3 regions of the Paenibacillus pabuli genome follow, and region 1 is predicted to be linked to each of the others. Evidence: riboswitches for the same ligand, from Rfam matches in the RefSeq annotation. Region 1 holds a riboswitch; each other region holds the start of a gene.
What was found. A riboswitch is a leader RNA that binds a small molecule or an ion and turns the genes downstream of it on or off. The one in region 1 is predicted to bind cobalamin.

Region 1 (5,617 bases):
GTTCCAGCACAGGCGTCCTTTCATTTCCCATCGGTATTCCCCTCCAATTCAGGTACTGCAGCTAGCAATTCGCGGGTATAAGCATGACGTGGACTTGTAATTATGCTTGAAGTTTGTCCAAACTCAACCAAAGACCCGTTCTGCATCACACCGATGTGGTCTGCCATATGGGCTGCAACCGCAATGTTGTGCGTCACAATGATCATCCCCGTTCCCTGCCTTGCCCGAAGGTTGGTCAATCGCTTGATCACTTCAACCTGAGTGGTTACATCCAGCGCACTGGTCGGTTCATCGGCAAGCAGCAGTTCTGGCTCCATCGTTACCGCCATGGCAATTGCCGTTCGCTGCTTCATGCCTCCGCTAAGCTGGCCGGGGTACATATTCATCATCCGCTCGGGGTCATCCAATCCCATCTGTGAGAGCATGTCCACCGCCATGACATAGGCAGCTTTTTTCGATAGTTCATAATGTGTACGGATCGCCTCAATGTACTGACTTCCTACTTGGCGAATGGGATTCAGATACGAACCGCTATCCTGAAAAATCATGGCCATCCGCCTGCCGCGTATACCGCCCCAATCCCTCTGCGAATAACTCAATATTGATTTTCCCTGAAAAATAACGTCTCCACCCGTATACTGGCCGCCGTCTGGCAGCATACCTAGCAAAGCTCGAAGCAGCGTCGATTTACCACTTCCGCTTTCGCCCACGATTCCGACAATCTCCCCGGCGTTCATTGCAAACGATACATTCTGCAGTGCGGGTGAACCGCTCCTGTACGCTACAGAAAGCCGATCCACACCAAGTAAGGTGCTCATTATTGCCCAACCTGGATATTGCGATCCAGGAGATAAAAGTCAATCGGATACATCGTCGCACCCTGCACAGAACTTTTGCTCACAATGTTAATTGGAGTATAGGTAATAAACATGTATGCCGCATCATCCAGGATCATCTGCTGCGCTTCTGCAGCCAGTTCATATCTTTTCTCCACATCGAATTCGGAATGCAGCTGCTGAATCACCGCATCCAGCTTCGGATTGCTATATCCACCGATGTTCCACTCCGCTCCCGTTTTGAAATAAAAGTCGAGAATATACTGGGGATCTCCGGTAATGCCCGTATTAATACTGGTCAGAGCGAGATCGTAGTTCCCGCTTTTTTGATGATCAGTCAGATCCTCGTAAGAGGTCATTTCCAGATTAACCCCAATCTCCTTCAGTTGGGACTGCATCGCAGCAGCCACAATGGAATCCGATTCGTAAGCCGAATTGAGAATCAATTGGAGCGTTAGCTTTTGTCCGTCTTTTTCCCGAATACCGTCCCCATCTATATCCTCGTAACCAGCCTCATCCAACAGCTTCTTGGCTGTCTCCGGTTCGTAGTTATATCCCTTGACCTGATCATAGCCAAAAGGCAGAGCCGAGGTAAAAGGTCCTTTGGCCGCCTGACCGCCCACCAGTGTATTTGCATACATCTCACGGTCAATCCCGTAGGAGATTGCACGGCGTACATCCGGCTCATTCAGCAGCGGGTTTTTCGTATTAAACCATACAAACTGCGTACGCAGGCTCGGGATCTCATCAATGGTGTATTGACTCTGATCCTGGAACAAGGCCAAGCTGCTTCGTCCCACGTTACTGGCTACATCGATCTCACCCGACTGCAATGCAAGCGCACGCGTGCTGTCATCCTTGATGTATTTAAATGTAATGGTGTCCACATCGGCTGCGCCGTCCCAGTATCCGTCATATTTTTTCACCTGAATTTCCTGATCCGGGGTATAGCTTGTTACCATAAATGGCCCTGTGGCGATGGGTTCGCTCTTGAATTTCGATGTATCTGCACTCGTATCCACAATCACAAACAAGGGTTCAGCAATATTACCAAGCAGGGATGCATATGGCTCCGTTGTTTGGATGGTAAGATCCTGACCTTCTGCGGTCATGGAAGCCACCGGTAAGGTCGATTGTCCTCTCTCATTCAGCTCCATGGAACGTTCAATGGACTTCTTCACTACATCTGCCGTGACCTTATTGCCGTTATGGAACGTTACGCCGTCCCGGATATGAAAATGCCAAGTCGTATCATCGATACGATCCCAGCTATCCGCAATCTTCGGTACCAATTTCATATTCTCATCGAATTGAATCAAGGTCTCTCCAATCGCTGCCCGTGTAAGGGTCCAGCCATTCCAATCTTCTGCCGGATCCAGATTGCTGCCAAGCCAGAACAGGGCTACATTTAGATGAGTCGGCGCACCTGAACTGTCCTTATCCTTCTCAGCCGTCCGATCACCTGCTGGTGACGAGGTAGAAGTGTTGGATGTGGTTTGGCCACATGCCGCGATAATACATAAGATCAATAATGACAGTATGGTAAGCGTTAGCGTTTTTCCATATCTCGAATTCATTCCCGTTCCTCCTGTTAAGCTGCTTTTTTCTTGGGATCCAGCACATCCCTCAGACTGTCGCCCAGCAAATTAAAAATGATCACCGTGCAAAAAATCGCAAATCCCGGATAAATCAACAGCCACGGAGCTGTCTGCAAATATCGTCTGCCTTCATTCAACATTGCCCCCCACTCCGGTTCAGGAGGTTGAGCACCCAGCCCCAAAAAGGACAGGCCTGAGATGGATAACATCATGCCGCCCACATCCATCATCGCCATGACGATGAGAGGAGACAGCGTGTTGGGCAGGATGGTTCTGGTGATAATCTGAATCTTTCGCGCACCGCTGAAGGCTGCCGCAGCGACATACTCCTTTTGCTGAAGCGAGATCACTAGACTTCTTGCCAGTCGTGCATACTTCGCCCACCAGACAACAGCCAGGGCAATTACCGTATTAAATAGGCCTGGCCCCAGCATCCCCACTACGGCGATAGCGAAGATTAATCCTGGAAAGGCCATCAGCGTATCGGATAACCGCATCAGCACTGTATCCGTCAGACCACGGGCAAAACCTGCGATAACACCAATGGCTACACCAAGTACAAATACAATTCCGATCATCATAAATGTAAGCAGAAGCGACGTCCTGGCCCCGTAAAGGATACGGGATAACACGCAGCGTCCAAGCTGATCGGTTCCAAGCGGATACTCCGAACTGGCTGGCTGCAGTACCTTGGCAAAATTCGTTGCCAGTGGATCATGCGGTGCGAGCAGTGGCGCAATCATGGCGAGAATGACCCAGAGGAGGGTCAGTGAACATAGAAACGTGAACCAGCGATGCTGTGTCAAAATAAGCTTAAATTCTCTCATCTAGACATCCACGTCCAGTCGAATCCGCGGGTCATGCAGATGTGTCCAGAGATCAACAATCAGATTCAGCAATACATAGATGGTTGCCATCCAGATGACGTAGCCCTGAATCAGGGGATAGTCCCTTGTAAAGATGGCATCGACCGCCATCTGTCCTACACCCGGCCATACAAACAAACTTTCCACAATGGCTGCTCCCCCCAGCAGTGCGCCAGTAGACATGCCCATGAGCGTAACGATGGGCAATAATATATTGGGTAGAATATGTTGCATCATAATGACTCTCTCCTTCACGCCTCTGGCTCTGGCCCCCGTTACATAGTTCTGGGACATCTCTTCCAGAATCACTGTACGGATCTGCCTGATATATTGGGCGATCAGTGGTAACGCCAGTGTGCATGCCGGCAATATCAGGCTGTTCCAGCCCGAACTTCCCATGACAGGCAGCAGCTTGAGCTGTACTCCAAATACCAGCATAAGCAGCATGCCCAGCCAAAAGCTGGGCATGGACAACCCGGCAAACGAAAACAGGCGTATGACGTAATCCAGCACGTTGTTTCTGTAGACGGCCGACAAAATACCCAGTGGAAACGCAATCAGAATGACCAGCAGCAGGGCACTTCCTGTTAGCCGAAGCGTGGCTGGAAGCCTGGACAGCAGAATGTCGAGCACAGGCCTGTCGTATTTATAGGACGTTCCGAAATCTCCGGTAAGCACCTGTCCCAGCCAGGTTCCATAGCGTATCCAAAATGGCTGATCCAGCCCCAGCTGGAGACGTACCTGCTGAACCAATTCGTCCGACGGAGTGACCCCGGTAGACATGAGCATAAGCCTTGCCGGGTCCCCTGGAGACAGGTAGGTCAGCAGAAATGTCAGAAACGAAATGCCGAATAACACGGCTGCCAGTTGAATGAATCTTTTAACGATATATCTGCTCACATGTCTGACATCCTCTCCCAATTACCCCCCACTGTGACTTGTCCATGCATATCAAAAAAGACGTCTCTCTCCGCAAATACCGGATAAGGACGTCTTAAATAGACAGATTTTCAGAAAAAGTCATGCTCTCTAAACACCTTCCTATCTCCCGTAGGTACTACTGTGTTGTTAAACTAGGCAGGTCTCCTGGCTCCAGAATCTCCATCATTGCAGCACCTTCCCGGCCTAAACCAGTGGCATAACGCTGCATGACTCCTCTGTTACAGTGGCGGGACCGCGCCGGCATTACACCGGTCTTCCCTATTAAGCTTCTACCCGAAGGTAAAGCACCCAGTTCCACATATTCAATTGAAATGCATTCTGTACCAGTATAGCTGGCTCACAGATAATGATCAAAGCATTTATTCAAATTTGAAACAGCGCATCAGCCTAATCCCGCTCTCTCGATCCTTTGGGGGAAACTCCTGTGACTCGCTTAAACATCTTGGAAAATAACAGCGGATCGGTATACCCCACCGAGTGGGCAACCTCGCTGATCGAAAGCGTTGAACTCTGCAGCAGCTCTGCTGCGCGATTCATCCGGTATTCCAGAAAAAACGCCTGCAGCGATTTCCCGTATTTCTCTTTAAAAAGACCGGACAGATATGTACGATCCAGACGCACGGACTGCGCAATATCAAGGATGGAGGTCTTCTGGCTGTACCTGTTCTCCATAAACTGGACAGCTTGTCTGATGTATTCGTCCTTGGTCGATAGGGGCCTCAGCGGCTTATCCTCTTCGGGTGAGGAGGAGATCAGTTCGGCAATTAAACGATACAGCAGACTCTGGCTGAATACATCTCCACCATTACGCGATGAGGCTTGAGCCATGTCTGCATACAAACCATCCATTACCTTTGGATCCCTGGCTTCAAATACAGGACACGCTGGACTCAGGTTTGCCCGCTGCATGAATGTCTTGGCATGTACGCCCTTAAACCCGAACCAGGAGTATGTCCAAGGCTCCTTCGCATCGGCCTCATAATGAATGATGGTATCTGGCAGAATGGCGAAGCCCTGACCCTGGGTTAAATGGTACTCCTTATCTTCCATATGAACAGTTCCCCATCCCTCATGAATGTAATGAATCACATAGGAATCTCGCACCCCCGGACCCCAATAATGAGAAGGATCGCAGGCTTGCCAGCCGAAAAACAACAGCACCAGCTCCATCTGTGTCCAGTCCATGGGCATCACATTAAACTCAATCGGTGTCATCCTCCCACTCCTTCCCTTTCCCCGCATCTATTTTCTCATTTTAAATTATAACAGGTGAATCAGGGAAATATCAGCTGAAAGCGATACCGAAAATGGGATTATGCCATGTATGAGAGAGGTTGAACCATAGTTATATAAACCGGATCGGCCTATAGTTGGG
Region 2 (5,617 bases), on a different contig from region 1:
CGCCGAGCGATATTACAGGCCTCCTGAAAGGATGGGAGGAGCGCACAACTGCATGCGCTGGATTGCTGACCGCCGTGAAGCTCGCGCACACTTCCGTTCAGGAATATATGGGCGATGAAGCGGGGATCTTGTGCTGCACAACAGCCGGTGTATCCAATGCTGCGCGGGCTGGCTCCGCTAGAACAGTGTTCGATGCTGCAGGCAACATGGCTACCCGGGAGGGAATGGCTGCAGAGTCGTCCTATACTCCCGGTACAATCAATATCATGTTATGGATCAACGGACGCATGACACCCGGAGCCATGGTCAATGCCATTCAGACAGCGGTGGAAGCCAAAACGGCAGCGCTTGCCGATTGTGGTGTGATGGATGCGGAGAACGGGCTGATGGCAACGGGAACGACGACGGATGCCATGGTGCTTGCCGCGAGTCAGGTGGAGGGGAAACCACTGATTTCCTACGCGGGCACGGCCACGGTGATTGGGGCAGCGATTGGGCGTCTGGTCTATGATGCCGTTACCGAAAGTTTGCAAGCCGGACAGGCGTGGAAAGAGAGGAATAACAAGCAATGATATCTCTGAGTCAGTGGGCGGACTGGCCAATATGGACAGGAATGACAGGGGCATGGATTATTTTAGCGGCATACATACTGGATCGCCTCATTGGAGATCCACGCTGGATCCCTCACCCGGTGATCGGCATGGGAAAGGGAATTTCTGCATTGGAGCGAGTGATAAGAAAGCGAGTGAGCAGTGATCAGGGTCTTAAAGGGGCAGGGCTGCTCTTTCCCATAGTTATTGCGGGTGGTTCATTTGTGCTTTCTTGGGGAGTGATCTACATACTTGGACTTGTTCACCCAGCGGTTGCAGTTCTAGCTGAAGTGGTACTGATTGCCACCACCATTGCTTCCAAAGGACTGAAGGATGCAGGCATGGAAGTGTATCGTCATCTGAGAGTAAGGGATTGGCCTGCGGCTAGACGTTCACTGGGCATGATCGTGGGGCGGGATACAGCGCATCTGGATGAACCGGAAGTGGTAAGGGGAACCGTGGAGACTGTAGCCGAAAATATCGTGGATGCCATCGTTTCTCCACTATTCTATGCCCTGATTGGGGGTGCACCGCTTGCAATGGCTTATCGGGCCGTTAATACGCTGGATTCCATGGTTGGTTATAAAAATGAAAAGTATTTACACCTCGGCTGGGCCTCTGCCCGCCTGGATGATTGGGCGAACTGGATTCCGGCGCGTCTTACCGCCTTGCTTCTGATTACGGGAGCATGGATCATGAAGCTGAATGCAAAGGGCGCGGCACGCATGGTTCGCCGGGATGCCAGATTGCACCCCAGTCCGAACAGCGGATTTCCGGAGTCGGCCGTTGCAGGAGCGCTCGGCATCAGGCTTGGGGGGCATAACGTCTATCACGGCGTAGCTTCTTTTCGAGCCTATATGGGCGATCAGGCACGGCTGATGGAAGCAGAGGATATCGTGCGAACCACACGTTTGATGTTCTGGTCGGCGGGAGCTTTTGTGCTGTTATGCTGGCTGGTAGCGTTCGGCATCTGGACAGCAGGAGGTGCACTGTTATGGAAGTAGAGCACGAGCATTGTGGAACTGAAATACGGGAAATTGTGTTTATCCGTCATGGGACAACTTCTTGGAATGTGGAAAAGAGATACCTCGGACATACCGATATCGGTCTTCTGCCAGATGCAGAGCGGGAAATGGCGCCGCTTCGCGAGTCCATTAGCGCGATCACATGGGATGTGCTATATTGCAGTGATCTGCTGCGCTGCCGGCAGACCATGGAACGAATTGCACCTGCGCAAGCAGAGCAAGCGCAGCTTGATCCGCGTCTGCGTGAGATTGATTTTGGGCAATGGGAAGGCCTGACTTACGATGAACTCAAGGACAATCCGCACTACCGGGATTGGATTGATGCACCGCAGGATGTGACGCCACCGGGCGGCGAGCCTTGGCAGGCTTTTGCTGCGAGGATTGACACCTTCCTGAAGGAGTGTCTTTTGTCCGCTTCGCCGGCGCGCTATTTCGGTAAAAATCCCGCTCCGGCGATAGCGGTAGTTACCCATGGCGGTGTAATTCGTTATGCCATATCACGTCTTATACCGGAACTGGGATTCTGGGATACACAGGTCATTCCGGGGCAAGCAATTAAGGTTCGACTTGAAAAAAGCGAAAATAGCTGGGTTTCAAGCAGGGTGTCTTTTCCGTGAATCGGGTTGTAAGGATGTGCAATATAACCTATAATCACAACAGAAGTGTGACTTCAGCATGAATACATATCTCGTTATGCGCTTAAGCGCTGATGGATGGGACATGCTCACTTGAATGGTTACAATATCAGCGACCACGGGTCCCTTGTGCAAGTTAGAAGATTTCATCGAGTATAGGCAAGCGATGGACGGCACAATGGGTGAAATAGGGAAGCCGGTGTGAATCCGGCACGGTCCCGCCACTGTAAATCAGGACGAGCAGTCCTGTAAGTCAGGTTACCTGCCCTGGACGTACAAACCGGTGTTCCTTCGAGGAAAGGACAGCGTTTCGGGCAATTCTATGCGCATGGACAGCGGGTATGCTGAAGATGTGCAGATCGCCATATGCGAGACGTCATCCCTGATCCTGAAGTAAGGATCAGGGATTTTTTTGTTCATATAGGATGAACCGAAATATTCACACGTAACGAAGAGTGCAGAACCAATCTGGAGAAGCGTAGCGTTCGCCTTTATCCCCGGATTTTCACGTTAATAAAAGAGAATCAAAAAAATCTGGGGATAACAGCGATCGGAAGATGGTACTGCAATCGTAGTGGCCTAGTGTGGTTTTCTAGGGTCATTTTATTTAGGAACACAAATTCAGGGGAAATGGTCAGGAGCACTACTTAAGAGAGAACATAGAGAAGGGGAGAATGAACAACATGAACATCAAGAATTGGAAAGGCATGGCGTCCCTGCTGACAGCAGCGATGCTGACACTGGCTCTGGCCGGATGTGGAAACGCAACAACGAGCGAGGGAACAGGTACGTCTACGCAGCAGCCGGCACAGGAGCAATCCCAAGGCCAGGAGCAGACGGATCTCAAAACACAATATCCACTTACGGTAACCGATGCGACGGGTGAATCTTTCACGTTTGAGCAAGCGCCAACCAAAATCGTATCCGTATCTCCGGCAGAAACCGAATCGTTGTTTGCACTTGGATTGGACGAGCAGATCGTAGGTGTATCCGACTATGACGATTATCCGGAAGCTGCAACAACCAAACCGAAAATGGGCGGTGTGTCGAAGCCTAATGAAGAGTCGATTATCGCAGCCGAAGCAGACGTCGTATTTACAGGGATTTCTATGAGCGAAGAAGCCGTGAAGAAACTGCGCGACCTGGGTATCACCATTTTCAAAACGGATCCCAAATCGGTAGACGATGTCATGAACAATATTGAAACGTTCGGCAAAATTACGGATCATCAGGAGCAGGCTCAGGAGCTCATCACGAAGATGAAACAGGATGTAGCGGACGTAACCGAAGCGGTTAAGGCTGTTAAGCCGGAAGATCAGAAAAAAGTATATGTTGAATTCTCCCCAGGCTGGACCGTGGGTAAAGGCGAATTCATGGATGAACTGATTACGGTAGCCGGTGGTTTCAACGTTGCTTCCGACCTCGTAGGCTGGAATGAAATTAACGAAGAGAACATTATTGCTTCCAACCCGGATGTCATTCTGTACGCTAATGATGTTATTGATGAAAACTCCAAAACACTGGATCAAATCATCAAAGAGCGCAGCGGCTGGGATCAAATCACAGCTGTGAAAGACGACGCAGTCATTGGCCTGGATGCCAATCTGCTGAGCCGTCCGGGACCACGTGTAACGGAAGGTCTGAAAGCTGTAGCCAAAGCGATCTATCCTGACCTGTTCCAATGAGTAAAAAGCTGGCAGTGTACGGAACAGCCGGAATTCTGCTGCTTGTGCTGACCGTGCTGATCTGTACGGGCATCGGTTCGGTGGCTCTGCCTGTCCGTGACATTGCAGGCATTCTGCTTCATCACATGCCATGGATCGGTGACTGGATCACACCTGACTGGAGTACGGCAGCCGAGCAGATTATATGGAAGGTCAGGTTCCCGCGGGTGCTGCTTGCTGTACTCGTGGGTGCATCGCTGGCCATCGCCGGAGCGGGCTTCCAGGGGGTCCTTCGTAACCCGCTGGCAGATCCGTTTACGCTTGGTGTATCGTCTGGGGCATCGGTGGGTGCAGCTTTTCTGATTTTCTTCGGATTGCAGTATGCACTGATCGGAATCTGGACCTTGCCGCTCGTTGCGTTTCTGACGGGCGTGCTTACATTATGGTTTGTACTCGCCCTGGCTCGTGAAGGGCGCAAAATGCCGACGCACAGCCTGATTCTGGCTGGTGTGGTGATGCAAAGCTTTCTGGGAGCGGTGGTCTCCTTCCTGTCGACCATGTCGAAACAGACGATTAACGAAATTATATACTGGACGATGGGAAGTCTGGCTCTGCGTGGGTGGTCGTATACGGCCATCCTTTTCCCGTATTTTATACTCGGTCTGATTTTCCTCTGGAGCCGTGCCCGTTCCTTGAACGTTCTTGCACTGGGGGAACGGCAGGCTGCACATATCGGTGTCCAGGTGGATGGGTTGAAGCTATCCGTCCTTGCCGTAGGAACACTGCTTACCGCCGGGGCTGTCTCGGTTTCGGGTGTCATTGGATTCGTAGGGCTCGTTATCCCGCATATTCTTCGGCTAATCGTTGGGCCTGACTATCGTTTGCTGGTTCCCTTGTCCGCGATTGGCGGAGCCATCTTCATGGTATGGGCGGATACGATTGCCCGCTCCTTGCTGGCACCGACCGAAATTCCGCTTGGTGTGGTGACGGCCTTTGTCGGTGCTCCTTTCTTCGCGTATCTGCTGCATCGGAATAAAAAGCTGCGAAAAGGGGGGATGCCATGAGTACGGACACGGGTACAAGCATGACCTCAAAAGAGCCGCTGATCGAAGTCGCTGGAGCAGGTAAAATGTACGGTCACCACCGGGCACTGCATAACGTGGACTGGCGTGTGACAGAAGGGGAATGGTGGGGTGTCGTTGGTCCAAACGGAAGCGGCAAATCAACGCTGCTCCAGCTCATTGCCGGAACCGAACAGCCTGGTGCAGGCAGCATCCGGATTGCAGGCCGGGAGATTACCTCATACAGTCGGAAAGATCTGTCCCGCATGATTGCGGTATTACAGCAGGACGGTCTGCCAGCCATTTCCTATCCCGTCCGAGATGTGGTGGAGATGGGACGTTATCCTTATCAGAATTGGCTTGGCAGGGAATCCGCAGATGGAGCGGCAGTGGTGGACCGGGTACTGGAAGAACTGGGCTTAACCGAAATGGCCGACAGGCCGCTTGATGCACTCAGCGGAGGGCAGAGGCAGCGGGTGGCACTTGCCAAAGTCATGGCTCAGGAGCCGAAACTGTTATTGCTGGATGAGCCAACGACTTTTCTTGATATCCGATATCAATTGCAATTCATGGAGTTATTATCTTCCTGGCGGCAAAAAAACAAGATTACCATTGTGGCTGTGCTGCACGATCTGAACCTCG
Region 3 (5,617 bases), 710 kb from region 1:
CGGAGGAGGCACAAGCGGGGATAAATCCTGGTTCATGCTGTCCACGACAGCCAAAACCTTTCGCGGTACCTCGCTTGAAGGGCAAAAAGCTCTGTCCCGGCGGCTTTATTATGCACATCGGCGTACGCTGCTGATCGGAGAGGATTTGGCGAGGGAAGGGGTTGCCCCCATGCTGGACTTGTTAACCAGATACCCACTGAATCGTCTGTCTGCGATGCCTGTAGTCACCAAGGGTGAAGCGTTTAAGGTTCTCGACGCGGACGCACCGATTGAAAAATTCCCCTCGGAAATGGTAAGGGAATTGTGTTTCCTGAACATGCGTAATCCGCGCTCGCTTAAACTCTTTATCGATTCCATCCTTTCGGATGGGATAGATCCTTTTCTCCCGATCGCTTCCATTACGGAAAACGTTCCGAAGGATTGGAAGGATGTCAAAACCAACATCAAGTTGGATGGATTGGCCATTTTCAAAAAAGACAAGCTTGTAGGCATGATTGAAAAGGCACCCGCGGATGCACTTATTTTGGCTATGGGTGAAGCAAATACCCCGGAAGTGCTGCTCAAGGCTCCGAAGGGCGAAGGGAGCCTGTTCATCAAGCTCAACGAAAACAATTCGTCGTTTCAACCGCATATCCGCGATGACAAAGTAAGCGTGACCATTCAATTGTACGCCAAGGGGATCTTGGTAGATAACGAATCGGATTATGGCGACCTGCGTGAACGGGAAATTGTGAGTCTGAACGAAGCGATCCACAAAAAAGTTAAAGATGATATTGAGGAAGGCGTAAGGCTGCTCCAGCGAAAGTATAATGCCGATATTCTGGGGTTGGGCCGTTCCATACATCAGCAAATGCCGAAAGAATGGGATAAAATCAAGGACCGTTGGTATGATATCTATCCGAACATGGAGGTCGTGGTAGAGCCTCATATCATCATTGAGAATGTAGGCATCACCAATAAACCGATTGGATTGACCGAGGAGGAGATCGTCCATGATTAAGCCATTGTTGTTTACGTATCTGGCCATGGTCATCGCTGTCGTCATCATGGACTTGAAGCACTTGAGGCAGGCAGCAGCGATTAACCGTTGGTTATCCTATGGGGTGATTGCATGCAGCATCGGGATTTGGTTATATGTTACCCATCTGAACAAAACCTTCTTTATCACGGTTTGGCTGACCCATTGGATTCAACGGTACTTGCCCCTCCCATAGATGTATCGACATATCTTCCGATTCGGATGAGCAGATAGAAAGGAGGTATTTGATGAATCAGAGGGTGACTAACCGGCAGCTTACGCTGCTGGTCTTGCTGCTGAGTATAACGGGTACGTTGATTCAACCTCATGCTCAGGCCATTTTCTATGCCGAACAGCATGCCTATCTATCCTATATCCCTGTGTTTCTGGTCATGCTTGCATCCATGTGGATGTTAAATCGTGTCCAGGGGAGGTTCCCCGATCAGGACTTGTTCGAGTCTTTGGTCGAAAGATTTCCCTTTTTGGGACGGGTGACGGGCTTAATGTACATCTTGTTTTTTCTTATTGTGTTTGCCCGTGACATCCGGCTGATCGGTGACTACGTAAGTATTACTTTGCTCGAGACGACGCCCATATCCATCGTTGTGTTGTCTCTCTTGGTCATGGCTGTGTTTATCGTAAGGGGAGGGCTGGGTTCTTTAATCGGGATGTCAGAGCTTTACATCACCCTGTTCTTGTTAAACTCGGTTGTCGTCCCGTTCATGTTGATTCAGCAAGTGAACCTGGAAAATCTGATGCCGTACTTTGATGTTGATGCAGCAGGTGTCGGCAAAGGAAGCTGGTATATCTTCTCTTTCTTTGGTGAGATGGTTGCATTGCCTTTTGTCATCAAGGGAAGCGACTTTCGGTTCAAATCCGTGACTTGGGGAATAACGATTGCTGCCTTGCTGATGATGCTGATTATGATCGAGACCATTACCTCCATTGGTGTGCCGATCGCATCAAGGCTGGTATATCCTTCGTATGAACTTGCCAGACAACTGCAAGTAAGTGACTTTCTGGACCGGTTCGACCTGGCACTGGCTGCGGCCACCCTGCCTACCATGATTACAAAAATTGCATTTGACCTGTATTTTATATGCTGGGGACTGAAGCGAATGATTCCCAAAGTATCCGGGAAGCTCATGACCGGTCCAGTTGCGCTTGTTGGATTCGTATGTGCATTTTGGTTTTTTAAGAATGCAATTCAGCTGTTCCGCTTCACGCGGGAGTGGACATGGATTGCCATTCTATTCGAAGTGCTCTTTCCCATCATTCTTTTCGTGTTTCTTCGGCCACGTAAAAAGGAAAGGGACTCCTCACGCGAAGGAGAGAAGCATCGCGATACAAGCAAAAAACAGGATGAACAGGGGGAAAAAAGACACGGTTCGGATCAGGAAGACGAGACAGGACATGATGACATGCAGGGGGGCGAGCTTCAGCCTTCCTAATGCCAATCATAAAAAATCGTTATAGAAGAACAGGCCAAATGACGTGAAACGAGGTTTCCCTCCATGAGACTACCCTGTATACTGTAGTCAAACGAATGACGTTCGGACGAACGAACTGGGGGGAAACATGAATGGCTCAATATTTGGCAGGTGTACGTGTAGCGCTGACAGGACCACGTAAATCCAAGGAAATGGCCTTGTTGGTTGAGAAAATGGGTGGTATTCCACTCGTGCGGCCAGCACAGGGAACGGTATTCCTGGATGATCGGAGCATACGCGATGGTCTTGTCTCTTTAATCTCTGATCCACCCGACTGGGCGGTGTTAACTACAGGGATGGGGCTCGATGCCATATTTGAAATGGCAGAGGATATGGACATTGCCGGTCAACTGCTGGATGTCCTGTCGGAAGCCTCGATTGCGGCAAGAGGATACAAAACGGTGAATGCACTTCGTAAGCGCAAGCTCGCACCGCTGGTCCGGGATGATGATGGCAGTACGGATGGGCTGATCCGGGAGTTCGCCCCACATGATCTGGCAGGCAAAAAAGTCATGCTCCAGCTTCACGGGGAGACTGCACCGAAGCTGGTCAACTGGCTGGAGGAACAGGGTGCACAGGTAAGACAGGTTTTGCCTTATCGTCATGTGCCGCCAGAAGAGGCCGAACTCGAATTGCTTTTGAATGAAATCGTGCAGCATGAGGTCGACGCTGTAGCATTCACCAGCGGCCCCCAAGTACGGTTTTTGTCAGCATATGCAGCTTCCCAAGGCAAGCTGGAACAGATGCAGCAGGCTTTCCGGGAAGCTGTAATTCCTGCATCTGTAGGCAAGGTGACTGCGAACGCCATGCTTGAAGAAGGTATTGAAGCACGGGTTGTTCCGGAGGAAGAAAAGATGGGAGCGCTCATCGTTGAACTGGGACGATATATTGCTGCAGCACATGCCAATAAATCCTGACACGCAGATCTGGACATATGCCTTATAAAGTATCCGGTAAGTCGTTATGAGAGTTTCGCATATGAATATCGTCATTCAAGTTCTGATCCGTTCTGGATCAGAATTTTTTTGTTTTGTCTGAAAATAGAATATTGGACAAGCATCATAAGCATGGACTTTTTTTCCTGAGCGGTGTTATGATGAAACCAATATCATTCATGAAAACAAGCAAGGTGCTCTTGCGTGAGCAAGAGGTAACAGGGAATCGGGTGCAAGTCCCGAGCGGTCCCGCCACTGTAATGGGGAAGCCCTTTTCATCCATGTCACTCGACCATCCGGGGAAGACAGAAAAGGAAGCTGATGATCCAGAGCCAGGAGACCTACCTTGCATGTGTCACCGAACCCTTCGCGGAAAGGAGTGGTGTACGAAGAATCAGGAAACGGGCGAACCATCGGTTCGCCTGGCAGGCCCTTTGCGGCCATGCAGCCACAGGTCTATCCACTATAGGGCCGTGGACTGTCTTCTTGAGTGTACGTACATACGTATCCCATCCGTTATAAGGATGGGATTTTTTTGTTTATTTTCAGGGAATCAATCTGGAATCGGAATGGATCGAACATGCCGCGAAGAAGAAGGTCGGTCAAGCCGTCCTTCTTCACTGTTTTAGATTACAAGGGATAAGAAGGTCGAACGGCGTGGCGCCAATGATCAAACGATCAACCACAAACCATAGCTGTAGAAGCGTGATATAGATGTTACTGACGTGCTAAGGGTGAGCAGGGAGATGGAGGAGGAGAAGCAATGCAGAGTCAAGGAAAGCTGCTGATTATCGGCTTTGGCCCGGGAGCCATGGAGCATATCACCACACGGGCATTGGAGGCACTTCGGGAGAGCGAGGTCATTATTGGTTATAACACCTACGTTGACCTGATTCGTCCACTCCTGGACGGACAGGAGATTGTGCGGACAGGCATGACCGAGGAAGTAAGCCGGGCACAGGAAGCGGTCAGACAGGCGGAGATGGGCAAAATTGTTGCGGTAATCTCCAGTGGAGATGCAGGTGTATACGGCATGGCAGGACTGGTGTATGAGGTACTGATGGAGCAGGGCTGGAAGCCGGAAAGCGGCGTCGGCGTAGAGGTTATTCCGGGTGTATCTGCCATTCAATCCTGCGCTTCCTTGCTGGGTGCGCCTGTGATGCATGATGCATGTACGATCAGTCTGAGTGACCACCTTACGCCTTGGGAGACAATCATTCGCCGAGTGGAAGCAGCAGCAGCGGCTGATTTTGTCATTGCTCTGTACAACCCTCGTAGTGGACGCCGGACGCGGCAGATCGTGGAGACTCAGGAGATGCTGCTGCGATATCGCAGTCCCCAGACGCCGGTGGGACTTGTAAAAAGTGCCTATCGTGAACGTCAGGATGTCGTGATGACCACGCTGGAAGATATGTTGAATCATGATATCGGCATGCTGACGACCGTCATCATAGGTAACTCCTCGACCATGATGTATGAAGGACTCATGGTCACACCGCGCGGATATCAGCGGAAATACACGCTGAATACCGCGGAACAGTCGCTCAGACCGCATGAGCGGCTTCGCACGGAGGCCGAGCCTTGGTCGCTCGGCGCCATGGAGGCCCGTTCTGCCGCTTCAGCCGATGCAGCAGACACGGTCCGCGACGCGCAGACCGCGCAGCCAGCTGCGGAGCCAGCCCTGCGCGGCGCGAGCACCAGCGCGGGCACGGGGCCGCAAGGGCAGCACGGCGCTGGTATGCCTGCTGCTCAGCCATCGGGAAGCCCGGCAGGTGGCGGTAGCACCGCAGTGCTTTCCGCTGAGCGCCCTGCGGCGGTGAATACCGCGGCGCGTACAGCCGAGGCACAGCCGGGTACTGGTGCGGCCGAGCTGGCTGCCGAGGCGCTGACGCGGCTTGCGGCAGGCGGCAAACTCGCCGGCGAAGCGGCCAGTCGCTGGCTGGATGCGGCGGTGCCAGGCGTGCCAGCCGGGACGCCGCAGGCTGCAGCCGATGCTGCTGTGCGGACCGCACCTGAGCCGGGACGCAAGGCGCCGCTGTTCGAGATTGGCGTGTCGCCTGGCGTCGGCAACAAGAAGTTTACTGCAGCCCAGATGGCGCTTCTGGCGCAATGCGCGAGTGAAGAAGGCGAGCTGGAATACACGCCGGAGCATCAGATTATTTTGCGGGTACCGA

Region 2: linked by a shared signal. The riboswitch ahead of ABGV42_RS14175 (ABC transporter substrate-binding protein) and the one ahead of nikB (nickel ABC transporter permease) in region 1 are both predicted to bind cobalamin.
Region 3: linked by a shared signal. The riboswitch ahead of cobJ (precorrin-3B C(17)-methyltransferase) and the one ahead of nikB (nickel ABC transporter permease) in region 1 are both predicted to bind cobalamin.

The regions. Positions count from the first base shown of each region.
Region 1 is NZ_JBDOIO010000005.1:1,085,047-1,090,663, reverse strand. Features, by position in the region: gene ABGV42_RS31640 (ABC transporter ATP-binding protein) at 1-31, opposite strand, end outside; gene ABGV42_RS31635 (ABC transporter ATP-binding protein) at 21-818, opposite strand; gene ABGV42_RS31630 (ABC transporter substrate-binding protein) at 818-2,413, opposite strand; gene nikC (nickel transporter permease) at 2,428-3,261, opposite strand; gene nikB (nickel ABC transporter permease) at 3,262-4,200, opposite strand; cobalamin riboswitch at 4,360-4,549, opposite strand; gene ABGV42_RS31615 (AraC family transcriptional regulator) at 4,630-5,457, opposite strand.
Region 2 is NZ_JBDOIO010000003.1:2,654,258-2,659,874, reverse strand. Features, by position in the region: gene ABGV42_RS14190 (adenosylcobinamide amidohydrolase) at 1-572, shown strand, start outside; gene cbiB (adenosylcobinamide-phosphate synthase CbiB) at 614-1,594, shown strand; gene ABGV42_RS14180 (histidine phosphatase family protein) at 1,585-2,232, shown strand; cobalamin riboswitch at 2,396-2,534, shown strand; gene ABGV42_RS14175 (ABC transporter substrate-binding protein) at 2,934-3,935, shown strand; gene ABGV42_RS14170 (FecCD family ABC transporter permease) at 3,932-4,978, shown strand; gene ABGV42_RS14165 (ABC transporter ATP-binding protein) at 4,975-5,617, shown strand, end outside.
Region 3 is NZ_JBDOIO010000005.1:371,490-377,106, reverse strand. Features, by position in the region: gene ABGV42_RS28410 (Ger(x)C family spore germination protein) at 1-1,000, shown strand, start outside; gene ABGV42_RS28405 (hypothetical protein) at 993-1,214, shown strand; gene ABGV42_RS28400 (GerAB/ArcD/ProY family transporter) at 1,267-2,469, shown strand; gene ABGV42_RS28395 (uroporphyrinogen-III synthase) at 2,601-3,425, shown strand; cobalamin riboswitch at 3,619-3,806, shown strand; gene cobJ (precorrin-3B C(17)-methyltransferase) at 4,207-5,617, shown strand, end outside.